Linked DNA regions of Promicromonospora sukumoe. The protein of the gene in region 2 interacts with the protein of the main gene of each other region in a pairwise test. Links are inferred from orthologs where the notes say so. Each region holds a gene or a part of one and is shown on either strand. Other genes may lie near its edges.

Region 1 (7,116 bases), 250 kb from region 2 along the record:
CCCGGCCAGCAGGGGCAGGGCCGCCACACCCGGCCCCGCGACCACGAGCGACGCGAGCGCGGCCCCGACGGCGATCCCGCCGTTGAACAGCACCGGGATCAGCGCGCCGGCGAACGAGCGGCGCTCGGGCCCGGCCAGGCGCAGGATCAGTGTCTGCGCGAAGGGCGGCATGCCGCCCGACACGATGCCCCACACCACGACGACGGCGAGACCGACCACCGGGCCGGCGTCGACCACGGTGAGCCCGAGCACGGCGAGCGCGGTCGCGGCCACGCTCACCACGAGCGCCGGGCCGCTGCGGTCGCCGAGCCGGCCCGCCAGCACGACGCCGACCGCCGACGCGAGCCCGAACGCGAGGAGCAGGCTGCTCATCCCGCCCGGCAGCGCCTCGGCGGGCGCCTCCGCGAGCCGGGTGATGTACGTGTAGGCGCCGTAGTGACCCACCAGCACCAGCGCGACCAGGCCCGTCACGGTCAGGAGGCGACCGGTCCCCCGCCGCGCCGCGACCTCGCCGGCGTTCCCAGCCCCGACGGAAGCGTCGCCGTCAGCCACCGCCGCCCGGGCCACGACCAGCCGGACCGCGCCGGCGGCCAGCAGGCTGAGGGCCGCGAGGGCCCAGAACGCGGCCCGCCAGCCGGCGGCGTCGGCCACGAGGCGGGCCAGGGGCGTGCCCACCACCATGCCGAGGGTCGCCCCGCCGAGCACGACGGCGATCGCGCGGCCCAGCAGCCGGTCGGGCACCAGGTCGGCGACGTGCGCGTTGGTCGTGGCCCACAGCAGGCCGACGGCGGCCGCCCCGAGCACCCGGGCGCCGACCGCCACCTGGAACGTCGGGGCGACGGCCGTGAGCGCGGACGACAGCGCGAGGACGGCGAGGCCCCCGGCGATCACCGCGCGACGGTCCCACCGGCGCGTCAGCCGCACCAGCGGGAAGCTCAGCACCACGACGACGGCGGCCCATGCCGAGACCAGCAGGCCGGTGCTCGACTCCGCGACGCCGAGGCCGGTGCTCATCTGCTGGAGCACCGCCGTGGGCAGCATCTCGGCGGTGACCATGAAGAGCGTCCCGGCGCCCAGCACCAGGAGGGAGGGCCACGGCAGGACGCCGTCGGGCCGTGCCGCGGGGTGTGGCCCGGACCCTGCTGCGGGGCGGACGGGACCCTCCGGAGAGGTGTCCGTGCTGGTCGGGGCGGCCGAGGAAGCGCCTGTCGTGTCCATGCCGACCACGCTAAAGTTTGACACTGGTGTCAATGTCAAGGCCCTGCCCGGAGGTGGATCGTGCGCATCGGTGAGCTGGCGACGCGGACGGGTGTGACGACCCGTCTGATCAGGTACTACGAGCAGCAGGACCTGCTCACGGCGGACCGGGCCGACAACGGCTACCGCACCTACACGGAGGCCGACGTCGAGCGGGTCGAGCGGGTGGCCGGCCTGGTCCAGGCCGGCATCCCGACCCGGCTGGTCAAGGTCCTCCTCGACGCCGAGGACGCCGCGGACCGCGAGGACCCGACCTGCCCGCGCGAGGTCGCCGAGCAGCTCGCCACGGAGCTCGTCGGCGTCCAGGCACGCATCGACTGCCTCACCCGGAGCCGCGACTCGATCCGCAGGTTCCTGACGGCGACCCAGCACGAGGTACTGCTCCGGGAAGCGCAGGAGCCCGCGGCCGTCGCCGTCTGACCTGCGAACAGGTCGGAGGACGAGGGACGCGGGCTCTGTGCCGCAGCTCGGGGCGAAGAGTCACTCGACCCCGAGCAGTACCTCCACCGCACGGCTCAGGAACGCGTCGACCGAGGCCTCGTCGTAGGCCTCCGGCCCACGGGCCCGGCCGAACGTCGCCGACCGGATGTCTCCGGCCGTCAGCGGCTCCTGCCGGTCGAAGTAGCCGATCAGGCGGTCGCACAGGTCGTCGACGTCGTCCTTGTCGTACCCCTGCGAGCCCCGGTCGGCGGGCGCGAACTTCTCGCCGTCCGGCCGGCCCAGCCGCCCGTACAGCGAACGCGCACGCTCGGCGAGCGCGTTCATCCAGGCCTGCTGACCGTGCGCCGCCGCGTACTCCGCACGCTGCCGCGCGATGAACGCCGCCTCGAGACGGTCGAGCGCCGCGTCGACCTCGTGGGTGTTGTACCCACCGCGGGTCAGGTCGAAGGTCGAGGCCTGGATGTCGGCACTCGTCAGCCGGTCCGCCGTGCGTCCCTCGTACGCCTGCCGGGCATGCTCGAAGAACTCGTCGACCTCGTCCTTGTCGTACCCGGTGCGCATCGCGGGCACGCTGTTGAACATCCCACTCACTCGTCGTCCTCCTCAGCCGCCAGCTGCCCGCAGGCACCGTCGATGTCGCTGCCGCGGGTGTCACGGATAGTGGTCGGGATCCCGTGACCGCGCAATCGTGCCACAAACTCGTCCTCGACATCCCGGTCGCTCGCGGTCCAGATGGAGCCCGGCGTCGGGTTGAGCGGGATGGGGTTCACGTGCACCCAGCCCTTGCCCCGCGAGTTGAGCTTCTCGCCCAGCAGGTCGGCCCGCCAGCCGTGGTCGTTCATGTCCTTGATGAGGGCGTACTCGATGGACACGCGGCGCCCGGTCACCTCGAAGTAGTTCCGCGCGGCGTCCAGCGTCTCGTCGACGTTCCAGCGCGTGTTGATCGGCACGAGCTCGGAGCGCAGGTCGTCGTCGGGCGCGTGCAGCGACAGCGCGAGCGTCACCGGGATGCCCTCCTTGGTGAGCTTCTGCATGGCCGGGACCAGGCCCACCGTGGACACCGTGATGTTGCGGGCCGACATGCCGAGGCCGTCGGGCTGCGGCGCCACGAGCGTGCGCACCGTCTCGATGACCGCCTTGTAGTTGGCCAGCGGCTCGCCCATGCCCATGAACACCAGGTTGTTCAGCCGGGTCACGCCGCCGGGGATCTCGCCGTCGGCCAGCGAGCGGAACGCGGCGCGGACCTGCTCCAGGATCTCCGCCGTCGACAGGTTGCGGGTCAGGCCGAGCTGGCCCGTCGCGCAGAACGGGCAGGCCATGCCGCAGCCGGCCTGGCTGGACACGCAGAGCGTGGTGCGGTTCGGGTAGCGCATGAGCACCGACTCGACCTTGGCGTCGTCGAACAGGTGCCACAGCGTCTTGACCGTGGTGCCGCCGTCGGCCTCGAGCTTGCGCGTGGGGCGGATGAGCTGCGGGAACATCGTCTCAGCGAGGGAGTCCCGGGTCTTCGCCGGGAGGTCCGTCATCTGCGCGGCGTCGCTCGTGTAGTGCGTGAAGTAGTGCGTGGCGAGCTGCTTGGCCCGGAAGGCCGGCTCCCCTGCCTCGACCACCGACGCCACGCGCTCCTCGGGCGTGAGGTCGGCGAAGTGCCTCGGCGGCTTGCCGCGGCGCTTCGGCGCCATCTGGAGCGGGATCGCCGGGGTCTCGTCCGAAGGACGCACGACAGGCTGGGCAAGGGGAGTTTTCATCAGGCAACCACCGAGAGCACGAGATAGACGAAGGGCGCTGTGATGACCAGCGAGTCGAGGCGGTCCAGCACGCCCCCGTGCCCCGGGAGCAATGAGCCCATGTCCTTCAATTCTAGGTCACGCTTGAGGAGCGACTCGGCGAGATCGCCGACCGTGGCAGTGACGGCGGTCATGACGCCGAGCGCGACGCCGAGGATCGGGCTCTCGCCCAGCCCGTAGACCGCGCCGAGCACGCCCACCACCGTGGCCAGCACGATCGAGCCGGCCAGGCCCTCCCAGGACTTCTTGGGGCTGACGGTCGGCGCCAGCGGGTGCCGGCCGAGCAGCACGCCGGCGATGTAGCCGCCGGTGTCGTTGGCGACCGCCAGGAGGATGAACAGCGCCACGCGGATCTCGCCGTCGGGCTGGGCGAGCATGAGCACCACGAAGCCGGCCAGGAACGGCAGGTACGACGCCGCGAAGACCGCCGCCGCCGAGTCCCGCACCGCGCTGAGGCCGGAGCCGTCGAGCGCCCGCCACACCACGGCCGCGGCCACGGTGAGCACGAAGGCGACGAACAGCGCCTCCGGACCGCCCCGGTACGCGGACACGATCATGCCGGCGGCACCCACGAACAGCGGGACCATGGGCAGCCGCAGGTCACGGCGCGCGAACGCCTGCCGCAGCTCCCAGAGCCCCGCGCACAGCAGCACGATCACGAGCAGCACGAACGGCTCGGGTCGCCAGTACAGCGACGCGCCGACGACGCCGAGCAGGCCGACGCCCACCAGGATCGCGGCGGGCAGGTTACGGCCCGCGCGCGACGTCTTCGCGGCAGGTACGGGGTCGAGGCTCACGGCGGGGTGCGCATTGTCTCGCTCTGTTCTGTCTCGAGGCGGTGCGGGCATCAGACCTCGAGCAGCTCGCTCTCCTTGCCGGCGAGCAGCTGGTCGATCATCTCGACGTGGCTCTTGGTGATCTTGTCCAGCTCCTTCTCCGCGCGCACGACCTCGTCCTCGCCGGCCTCGCCGTCCTTGACGATGCGGTCCAGCGTCTCCTTGGCCTTGCGGCGGATGTTGCGCACCGAGACGCGCGAGTCCTCGGCCTTCGACTTGGCGAGCTTCACGTAGTCGCGGCGACGCTCCTCCGTCAGGGAGGGCAGCACGATGCGGATGGCGTTGCCGTCCGTCGCCGGGTTCACACCCAGGTCCGAGTCGCGCAGCGCCTTCTCGACGGCGGGGACCGAGCTCTTGTCGAACGGCGCGACCAGCACGGTCCGCGCGTCCGGGATGTTGAAGGACGCGAGCTGCTGCAGCGGCGTGGGCGCGCCGTAGTAGTCGACGGTGATCTTGCTGAACATGCCGGCGTTGGCGCGGCCGGTGCGGATGCCCGCGAAGTCCTCCTTGGCGACCTCGATCGCCTTCTCCATCTTTTCCTCGGCTTCGAGGAGGGTCTCGTCGATCACCACTGCTCCTGTCGTTGGTCTACGGGTGGTGCCGGGGCCACTCTACGGACACTTTGCCCGGCTACCGAAAGGTTCGCGCGTTACCCGGCCCGGCCGGGCCGCACGGGTCAGCGCGTCGTGATCAGCGTGCCGATCGGCTCGCCGGCGAGCGCACGGGTCACGTTGCCCTCACCCTCCATGCCGAAGACACGCATCTGGACGTCGTTGTCGCGGCACATGGCCAGCGCGGTGTCGTCCATGACGCCGAGGCGGTTCACGAGGGCGTCGGTGTAGGTCAGGTGGTCCAGCTTCTTCGCGTCCGGGTTGCGGCGCGGGTCGGAGTCGTACACGCCGTCGACCCCGTTCTTGCCCATGACGACCTGCTCGCAGCCCGTCTCCAGGGCGCGCTGCACCGCCACGGTGTCGGTGGAGAAGTAGGGCATGCCGGCGCCCGCGCCGAAGATGACCACGCGGCCCTTCTCCAGGTGCCGGATGGCGCGCAGCGGGATGTACGGCTCGGCGACCTGGCCCATCGTGATGGCGGTCTGGACGCGCGTCTTGACGCCGGCCTGCTCCAGGAAGTCCTGCAGGGCGAGGCAGTTCATGACCGTGCCGAGCATGCCCATGTAGTCGGCGCGGGCGCGGTCCATGCCGGCCACGCTCAGCTCGGCGCCGCGGAAGAAGTTCCCGCCGCCGACGACGATGGCGACCTGCACGCCGTCGCGCACCGCCACGCCGATCTCCTTGGCGATCCGTCGGACCACGTCGGCGTCCAGCCCCACGCTCCCACCGCCGAACGCCTCGCCCGACAGCTTCAGGAGCACTCGCCGGGCCGGCTTGCCCTCCTCGTCCACCGCGAAGTTCTGGGTCGCCTCGTCACTCACTGGTCCGTCACCCTTCGATCGTCACTGCCGGGACACCGGCCCTCCCGGAATACTGCGCCCGACTCGCGGGCGACGCACCTCTGCGTCAGGCAGAGGCCTCCGGGCCGACCTCGAGACCCCTGGTGCGACGAGGAGCCCGCCCCGCTCTACGCCACACCGAAAGTATCGAAGCCGTGCCACGCCCCGACGGAGCGTGGCGTGCGGTCCGACCCCATTGCATGGAGCCGGCCGCGTATGCGTCGGCCCGGCCCGCGCCGAGGCGCGGACCGGGCCGAACGAGCTGCGTCAGGAACCGACGCGGAAACGCACGAACGCGGTGAGGGAACCGTTCACGGAGGCGACGTGCTTGCCCACCGTGGTCTTCGGGTCCTTCGCCAGCGGCTGGTCGATCAGGACGACCTCCTTGAAGAAGCCGTTCAGGCGACCCTCGACGATCTTGGGCAGCGCCGCCTCCGGCTTGCCCTCGTTCTTCGAGGTCTCCAGAGCGATCTCGCGCTCCTTCTCGACGACGTCCGCCGGGACGTCCTCACGCGTGAGGTACTTCGGGGCCATCGCGGCGACGTGCTGCGCGATGTCCTTGGCGACGGCCTCGCCGGCCTCGTCGGTGACGACGAGGACGCCGATCGACGGCGGCAGGTCCTTGGCCGTCTTGTGCAGGTAGGTCGTGACCTTCGGGCCCTCGACGCGCGCGACGCGGCGCAGGACGAGCTTCTCGCCCAGCGTGGCGCCCTGTGCGGCGATGAGCTCGGCGACGGTGCCCTCACCGGCGGGAGCGGCGGCGGCCGCGACCTCGTCGGCGGCACCCGCGGCGGCGGTGGCCTCCAGGACGGCGTCGGCCAGCGAGATGAACTTCTCGTTCTTGACGACGAAGTCGGTCTCGGCGTTCAGCTCGATCATGGTGGCGACCTGGCCGGCCGCGGTGTCCTCGACCTTGACGGCGACGAGACCCTCGGACGTGGCGTTGCCCTCGCGCTTGGCGGCGCGGGCCAGGCCCTTGGTCCGGATGATCTCGATGGCCTTCTCGGCGTCACCGTCGGCCGCGTCCAGGGCCTTCTTGACGTCGAGCATGCCGGCGCCGGTCCGCTCACGCAGCGCCTTGATGTCAGCGGCGGTGTAGTTCGCCATTGTTCTGGTCCTCCGTGCAGTCGTGTTGTTCGTGGGAGGTCGTACGACCCGAGGAACGGTGCGCCGACCGGGCCGACCCGAGGTCGGCCCGGTCAGCGCAGCACGTCACTTCTCGGTGTCGGCCTCGGGGGCAGCCTCGACGGCGGCCTCCTCGGGGGCGGCGGCCGGAGCGGCCTCGGCGGCCTCGACGGCCTCCACGACCTCGGCCGGAGCGGCCGGGGTGGCGGCGGCAGCGGCC
Region 2 (7,226 bases):
AGCCCGAGCAGGTCGCCGACGAGCGGGATCGGCTCGGCGTTCACGGCCAGCGCGGACTCGGCCCACCACTTCGTGAGCTGGTCGACGGCCAGGACGAAGGCCGCGAGGACGAGCGTCCAGGTCACGAGCACGCGGCTGCCGGACGGCGAGGGTGTGGCTGCGGGACTCGTCTCGTCACCGGCCACGGCGGAGGGTTCAGCGGGAGTAGACATCAGGCAAAGTCTCCCACGCCCGGAGCCCCTGCCGGGCCCGGTGCCCGGCGTCACGCGGAAGGCCCGGCGACACACTGCCGGCAACCGGGCCACGAGCGATTTCCACCGCACATGGCGAATCCCCGGAAAATGGCGCTTACGGGTAAAGAGCCACGGAATGTCGGACCACCCCGGAACGAACAACGAGGCCCTTTCCCGGAATCCCGGGAAAGGGCCTCGTCTGGTGCGACATCAACGCCGTGTCACCGCACGGCGGGAGTCAATTGACGCTGGTGCGTCAGCAAGCGGCGTAGCCGGTCACGTTACCGGTCTGGAACAGGTTCAGCGGGCCGTCCCAGTGCCACGGCGCGACGCAGACGTTGTTCAGGACGTTGACCGAGTCCTCGCCACCGATGACGGCGTCGCCCTCACCGCAGGCCTGGTAGTCGGTCAGGTTCGCGGTGCTGTCCAGGTTGCCCGGGCCCTCCCAGTACCAGGGGGCGACGCACACGTTGTTCAGCGCGTTGAAGCTGCCGTCGCCACCGATCTCGACGACCTCACCAGCAGTGGCGACGTCCTCGGGGACCATCACGCCGTCGATCCCCTCGGGGAGCTCCGCGTTCTGGGTCGCGCCGAGCACGTCGAGCGCACCGTCCACGCCGACGACGCCGACAGCGCCCTCGACCCCGCCGAGCACCGCGCTGGCCTCGGACGGGCTGACCACGAGCGCCTCAGGCGCGTCGCCGAAGGTCAGCGCGCTCGCACCCGTCGCAGCGGCGACGATGAGCCCGGCCGACATGGCCACGGCAGCGCCGGCACGACACGTTGCACGGAATCCTCGGATCATTGTGTTTTCCCCCTCGAATGGCATCCGTCAAAAGAACGATGAACCACACGTGTGTGATTCACCTGGACGAGCATCCGGCGAGAAATTCACCCTGTCAATCGGAACGTGAACCCATGCACGGAGCCCCTGGTGCGTGAAATACGACATTCCAGGAGCGAACTCCATACCAATGCATCAGGTATGCACGTAACTCAGACATCACAGCGTTGATATCGGGTACGCGACCCGGCGCGACACCGTCGTCGCGCCGGTCGCTCAGGCCCCGCGGCGCTCTTCGCGCGCCTTCGCCTCGACGGAGAGCGTGGCCCTCGGGAAGGCCTGCAGCCGGGCCTTGCCGATCGGCAGGTCCGTGAGCTCGCACGTGGCGTAGGTGCCCTTTCGGATCCGGCCGAGGGCGTGGTTCGTCTGGTCCAGGAGGTCGCGCATGTTGTTGACGAGCGTCAGCTCCTGCTCACGCTCCAGGGCGCTCGAGCCGTAGTCGGCCTGGTCGTCGCCGGCCCCGTCGCCCGAGTTCCGCAGCAGGTCGGACAGCTCACGGTCGGCGACCAGGAGCTCGCGCTCCAGCCGCTCCTTGTCCTCGAGGAGCAGTGCGGCCAGCTCCTCCGCCTCGCGGACGGTCCAGGGTTCTTCACCGTCACGGACGGGAAACTTCTTCACGTCTCGTGTCAGGTTCGGGAACTCCTGCTTGATCGCCGCTCGCGTCGCAGTCGTGATCTTGGTCATGGGTTCCCCTTCACGGTCGCCCCCGGTGGTCAAGTGCACGAAGCGTAAGCACAAGCGGCCAGACGCACAACGGGGCACGCCGGTGTGGCGTGCCCCCATGATGTGCGCCTGGCGCACAACTCGCACGGCGACCGGACGTGAGGTGGGAGCGTCCTGTCGCCGTGCGTGCTGTCTGGTGCTCTGCTGTCAGATCCCCTGGGCCATCTCGACCGGCCGGCCGGACTGCTGGTTGTTCCGCGGCGGCAGCGCCGAGCCGCGGGCGTCCAGGTCACCCAGCAGGTTCTGCAGGAAGCTCTTCAGGCGCGTGCGGTAGTCCCGCTCGAACAGGCGCAGCTCGTCGATCTTGCGCTCCAGGAGCGAACGCTCCTGCTCGAGCTGCGAGAGCGTGCGGTGCGAGGTCTCCTCGGCGTCGCGCACGATGCGCGCACCCTCGGTCTTGGCCTCCGTGATGAGGCGGTCGCCCTCCTCCTGGCCGGAGCGCACGTAGTCGTCGTGCAGCTTCTGGGCCAGCTGGAGCATGCCGGTCGCCGACTCCGGCTCCGGGCCGTTGCCCTTGGGGCCGGCTGGACCGGTCGGCATGACGGGAGCCGCGACCGGCGCCGCCTGCGCGCGGGCGGGGGCGGCGGCGTCGCTGCGCGACAGCTCGGCGATCCGCCGCTCGGCGGCCGCGACCTTCTGCCGGAGCCCCTCGTTCTCCTCCTGGACGTTGGTCAGCGTCCGCACGACCTCGTCGAGGAAGTCGTCGACCTCCTCCACGTCGTAGCCCTCGCGGAACTTCGTCGCGGAGAACTTCTTGTTGAGGATGTCCTCTGCAGTAAGCAGTGCCATCGTGTCACCTCGAAAGTTAGAACGTAGGAACGCTGAACTCGGACGTCGGCGCTAGCAAGCCGCTCGCCCTTCGCCGAAGCCCACGGTAGCGGACGACATCGGCCCGGGACACCGGGAGCACCGCCGGGCACGAATTCCTCACAGAGTGTGCCGTGTCACCCCAGGCCATTTCCATGGCCCGGTCAATGATTTAGCACGCTTGGCCACCGGGCGTCCGGGTGAGTCTGCCGCGAACCGGCACACATTCACCACGTACCCGGCCGCCCTAGAGGCGCCCGATGATCGACGAGAGCAGCGACACGCCGAAGAACAGGACGATGAACGCCAGGTCGAGCTGCACCTGACCCAGCCGCAGGGGCGGGATCAGCCGGCGCAGGAACCGCAGGGGCGGGTCCGTGACCGTGTAGATCGCCTCGGCGATCACGAGCAGCACACCACGGGGCCGCCAGTCCCGGGCAAAGAACTGCACCCAGTCGAAGATGAGCCGTCCGATGAGGAACAGCAGGAAGAGCCACAGCAGGAAGCCGATGAAGTCCCAGATCACAAGGGACAACCTAACCTGTCCGGACCCGGTTGCAGGTGATCTCGCAGGTAAAGGGACCGTGCGAGTCCGCGAGAACCGCCCCGGACAGGGGTGAGGGGCGGCCGCTTCCGCGACCGCCCCTCACCCTTGCTCGATGTGTGTGCCGGACTCAGCTCTGGTTGTAGAAGCCGCCGCGACCGTTCGGCTTCTCGGTGGCGACCTGCTCCTCGGCGGCGATCTCCACGTGCTCGGGAGAGAGCAGGAAGACCTTGTTGGTCACCCGCTCGATCGAGCCGTGCAGACCGAAGATGAGGCCGGCCGAGAAGTCGACCAGGCGCTTGGCGTCGGCGTCGTCCATGTCGGAGAGGTTCATGATGACGGGAGTGCCGGCGCGGAAAGCCTCGCCGATGCTCCGTGCGTCGTTGTACGAGCGCGGGTGCACGGTCGTGATGCGGCGCAGCTCCCCGGTGGAGAGCGCCTGGTGGGGCACGCCATCGCGGTGCAGCGGCGTGACCTGCGCGTGTCGGTGGTCCTCCACGTTCTCCTCCAGGCCCTCGTCATACTCGTCGAGGTACTCCTGCTCGCCCTGATCGTCGGCGAGGCCCAGATACAGCATGGTCTTGCGAAGCGCTCCGGCCATCGCACACTCTCCGTTCGTCGCCTGCTGTGCGTCCTTCTGTCTGTGTCCCAGCGGGCCCGTACAACAGGTCCGACCTTGACCTCACGTCGAGGTCGCCTTGACAAAAGTAGCTCGGCGCAATCCGACCCGGAAGTGCGACACGCCGTGCCACGAACAACTTTGCCAAAGTTGTTCAGCGATTGCTCGCTAAAAACGACATCCGTGTGATTTCGCAGGTCAGGGCCCTGTTACCGGCGTGTCGCGACGGTGGCACAGATCCGCCACGGACGGTCAGAAAAGCGCCACGACACCGGCCTGGCGGCCCGTCGTGACCCCCGTCACGCTCGCCCGCCGGTGCGAGAACAGTTCTTTGTCCTCGAGCGTGCAGCGCTCGACCCGCGTCACCGCGACCCCGCGGGAGGCGAGCTGCGCGACCACCCCGGCGGGCAGGTCGAGGCCCGGCGTTCCCTCACTCGTGGTCGCGAAGGTCTCGGGCACGGCGGCGGCCACCTCGTCGCGCATCGCGGCGGGCACCTCGTAGCACCGCCCGCACACCGCGGGGCCGACGGCGGCGCGCACGCGCACGGTGTCCGCACCCCGGGCGACGAGCGAGTCGAGCGCCCGGTGCACCACGCCGGCCAGGACGCCCTTGCGCCCGGCGTGCGCGACGGCGACGACGCGCGCCACCGGGTCGGCGAGCAGCACCGGGACGCAGTCCGCGACCAGCACGCCAAGGCCGAGGCCGGGCTCGGCGGTGACGAGCGCGTCGCCCTCCCCCGCCGACGCCGGCGGCCGGTCCGCCGCCCACGCCTCGCGCTCGGCCGGACCGAGCTCGAGCACCACGTCGCCGTGCACCTGGGTGGCGAACGCCACCGGCGCGCCGAGCCGGTCGGCGGCACGGGAGCGGTTGACCGCGACGCGGTCCTCGTCGTCGGACACGTTCAGGCCCAGGTTGAGACCGCCGCCGCCGTCCGCCGCCCAGGGGGCGGGCGAGACGCCGCCCGCGCTGGACGTGAAGAAGGCGCGCACCCCGTCGCCCAGGTCGACGGGGTGCACGCCTGCAAGAGTCCGGGTTTCGCTCACGGGTGTGAGGTTACCCGGCCGGTCACTTCAGGAAGTCGGGGACGTCCAGGTCCTCGGCCGCACGGCGCGGGTTCTCGTCGTACAGCGGCGGGACCTCGACGCGCTCGCCCTGCTCGCGGTTGACGTCCTGCCGGTTGAACGAGCCCTGCACCACGACCGCCGGCTCGTCCAGCGTGCGCGGCACGTCGTCCGAGCCCTCGTCGTCGATCACGCGGGGCAGCGTGGACACGGGGGCCGGCTGCTGCGTCGGGGGAACCGACGGCGGCATGCCGTTCCCGGTGTACTCGGGCGCACGACGAGCGGCGTCCGACACGTCGGGCAGCGGGACCGGCGCCGTCGCGGGGCTGCGCGAGCCGGCCCCGACCGCGCCGGCGACCTGGCCGAGCGCCCGGTTGTCCTTGCGCTCCTTGGGCAGGCCGCCGTCGAAGCCGGCCGCGATGACGGTGACCCGCACCTCGTCGCCCAGCGCGTCGTCGATGACCGTACCGAAGATGATGTTCGCCTCCGGGTGCGCGGCCTCCTGCACCAGGCGCGCGGCCTCGTGCACCTCGAAGAGGCCGAGGTCGCTGCCACCCTGGATCGAGAGCAGCACGCCGTGCGCGCCGTCGATCGAGGCCTCGAGCAGCGGCGAGGAGATCGCCAGCTCGGCGGCCTGGACCGCACGGTCCTCGCCGCGCGCGGAGCCGATGCCCATGAGCGCCGAGCCCGCACCCTGCATCACGGACTTCACGTCCGCGAAGTCGAGGTTGATCAGGCCGGGCGTGGTGATGAGGTCGGTGATGCCCTGCACGCCGGAGTGCAGCACCTGGTCGGCCGAGTGGAACGCCGCGATCGCGGAGACGTTGCGGTCCGACATCGACAGGAGCCGGTCGTTCGGGATCACGATCAGCGTGTCGACCTCGTCGCGGAGGTTCTCGATGCCGCTCTCGGCCTGGACCGCGCGGCGGCGGCCCTCGAACGTGAACGGGCGCGTCACGACGCCGACGGTCAGCGCGCCGAGCGAGCGCGCGATGCGCGCCACGACGGGAGCGCCGCCGGTGCCGGTGCCGCCGCCCTCGCCGGCGGTGACGAAGACCATGTCGGCGCCGCGCAGGACGTCCTCGATCTCCTCGGCGTGGTCCTCGGCGGCCTTCTTGCCGACCTCGGGGTCCGCGCCGGCGCCGAGGCCGCGCGTGAGCTCCCGGCCGACGTCGAGCTTGACGTCGGCGTCGGACATGAGGAGTGCCTGTGCGTCGGTGTTGATCGCGATGAACTCGACGCCCTTGAGGCCGACCTCGATCATGCGGTTGACGGCGTTCACACCACCGCCGCCGATACCGACCACCTTGATTACTGCCAGGTAGTTCTGCGGAGTTGCCACGTCGTCGCCTTTCGATTCGGGTCCCGAGTCCCGACTCTCGTCCCTCCCAAAGTCTCAGGTTGAGGTAGAGGGTTAGAGTTATGTCAGGTTGCTGCTGAGTTCGACGGTAGGTGCGCCGCCGGGGTGTGTCGAAGACATCGTCGCGCGTGTCGCGCACCGATGCACGCGAGAAATCACAGCGATGTGATTTCGCCGCCGTTCAGTGCGTGACCGGGAGCTCCGGCGACGACACGTCGACCGTCGTCGCCGTCGGTTCCGCCTTCAGGAGCGTCTGCGCGACCTTCGTCTTGAGCGGCACCTCCGCGCCGTTCCCCCACCGGATGACGCGCCCGTCGGTCAGCGTGGTCCGCACGTCGTCCTGGGTCGCCGCGCTCACCGTACGGATGTCGGCGGCGAGCCTGGGCGGCAGCGCGCCGAGCACCGAGAGGGCCGCGTCCAGGGCGCGGCGGCCGGCCCCGGGGTCGGACAGGGAGGTGACGATCGAGGGCAGGCCGTCGGGCACCTCCTCGACCGTCGCGACGCGCACGCCCTCGGCGTCCATCAGGGCGTGCACCCCACCCGGCTGCGGCACGGCGACGACCGGCTCGCGCGACGTGAGCTCCACCCGCAGCCCGTCCGGCCAGGCGCGCGTGATCCGCACGTTCTTGACGGCGTTCATCGCGAGGATCTCCTCGCGCAGGCCCACCGTGTCCAGGCGCGGGAGCGGGATGCCCGCCTCGTCGGTCACGGCGTCGCGCACCTCGCCGACGTCGACCGTGGTGCCCTGGCCCGTGACCCGCACCTGCTCCGGGTCGAGGGAGAACAGCGGCGAGAAGAACGCCGCCCACACCAGGCCCGCCGCGACGGCGACCGAGAGCACGGTCCAGCCGATCCGGCGCCACACGCGGTAGCGCGCCATCGCGATGCGTTCGGCGAGACGGTCGGCGAGCTGGTCCGAGACCACGCCGCCGCGTCCGCCCGACGACGGCGCGGTGCCGGTGCCAGGACCGGGACGGCCGGCCGCCGGACGCTGCTCGGCCGGGCGCTGCCCCGCCGGACGCTGCTGGGCCGCG

What was found.
Region 1: the proteins of ftsZ (region 2) and rlmN interact in binary tests that used the Escherichia coli proteins (3 or more experiments, as listed by UniProt). The link is inferred for Promicromonospora sukumoe from one-to-one orthologs.

The regions. Positions count from the first base shown.
Region 1 is NZ_JACGWV010000001.1:872,066-879,181, reverse strand. What follows is about bases 1,367-4,358. They hold rlmN (dual-specificity RNA methyltransferase RlmN), read right to left. Parts: upstream 3,447-4,358; coding sequence 2,286-3,446; downstream 1,367-2,285. Other genes in these bases: frr (ribosome recycling factor), read right to left, coding at 4,333-4,358; FHX71_RS03920 (phosphatidate cytidylyltransferase), read right to left, coding at 3,446-4,282; FHX71_RS03930 (DivIVA domain-containing protein), read right to left, coding at 1,738-2,280; FHX71_RS03935 (MerR family transcriptional regulator), read left to right, coding at 1,367-1,677. Also shown: FHX71_RS03940 (MFS transporter), read right to left, coding at 1-1,218; more of FHX71_RS03935, read left to right, coding at 1,279-1,366; more of frr, read right to left, coding at 4,359-4,890; pyrH (UMP kinase), read right to left, coding at 4,998-5,753; tsf (translation elongation factor Ts), read right to left, coding at 6,039-6,878; rpsB (30S ribosomal protein S2), read right to left, coding at 6,984-7,116.
Region 2 is NZ_JACGWV010000001.1:1,119,960-1,127,185, reverse strand. What follows is about bases 4,006-6,992. They hold ftsZ (cell division protein FtsZ), read right to left. Parts: upstream 6,175-6,992; coding sequence 4,837-6,174; downstream 4,006-4,836. Other genes in these bases: FHX71_RS04925 (cell division protein FtsQ/DivIB), read right to left, coding at 6,374-6,992; pgeF (peptidoglycan editing factor PgeF), read right to left, coding at 4,023-4,814. Outside these bases: FHX71_RS04965 (signal peptidase II), read right to left, coding at 1-212; FHX71_RS04960 (hypothetical protein), read right to left, coding at 490-996; FHX71_RS04955 (TraR/DksA family transcriptional regulator), read right to left, coding at 1,294-1,761; FHX71_RS04950 (DivIVA domain-containing protein), read right to left, coding at 1,948-2,589; FHX71_RS04945 (YggT family protein), read right to left, coding at 2,855-3,133; FHX71_RS04940 (cell division protein SepF), read right to left, coding at 3,282-3,752; more of FHX71_RS04925, read right to left, coding at 6,993-7,226. UniProt on the Escherichia coli protein: Essential cell division protein that forms a contractile ring structure (Z ring) at the future cell division site. The regulation of the ring assembly controls the timing and the location of cell division.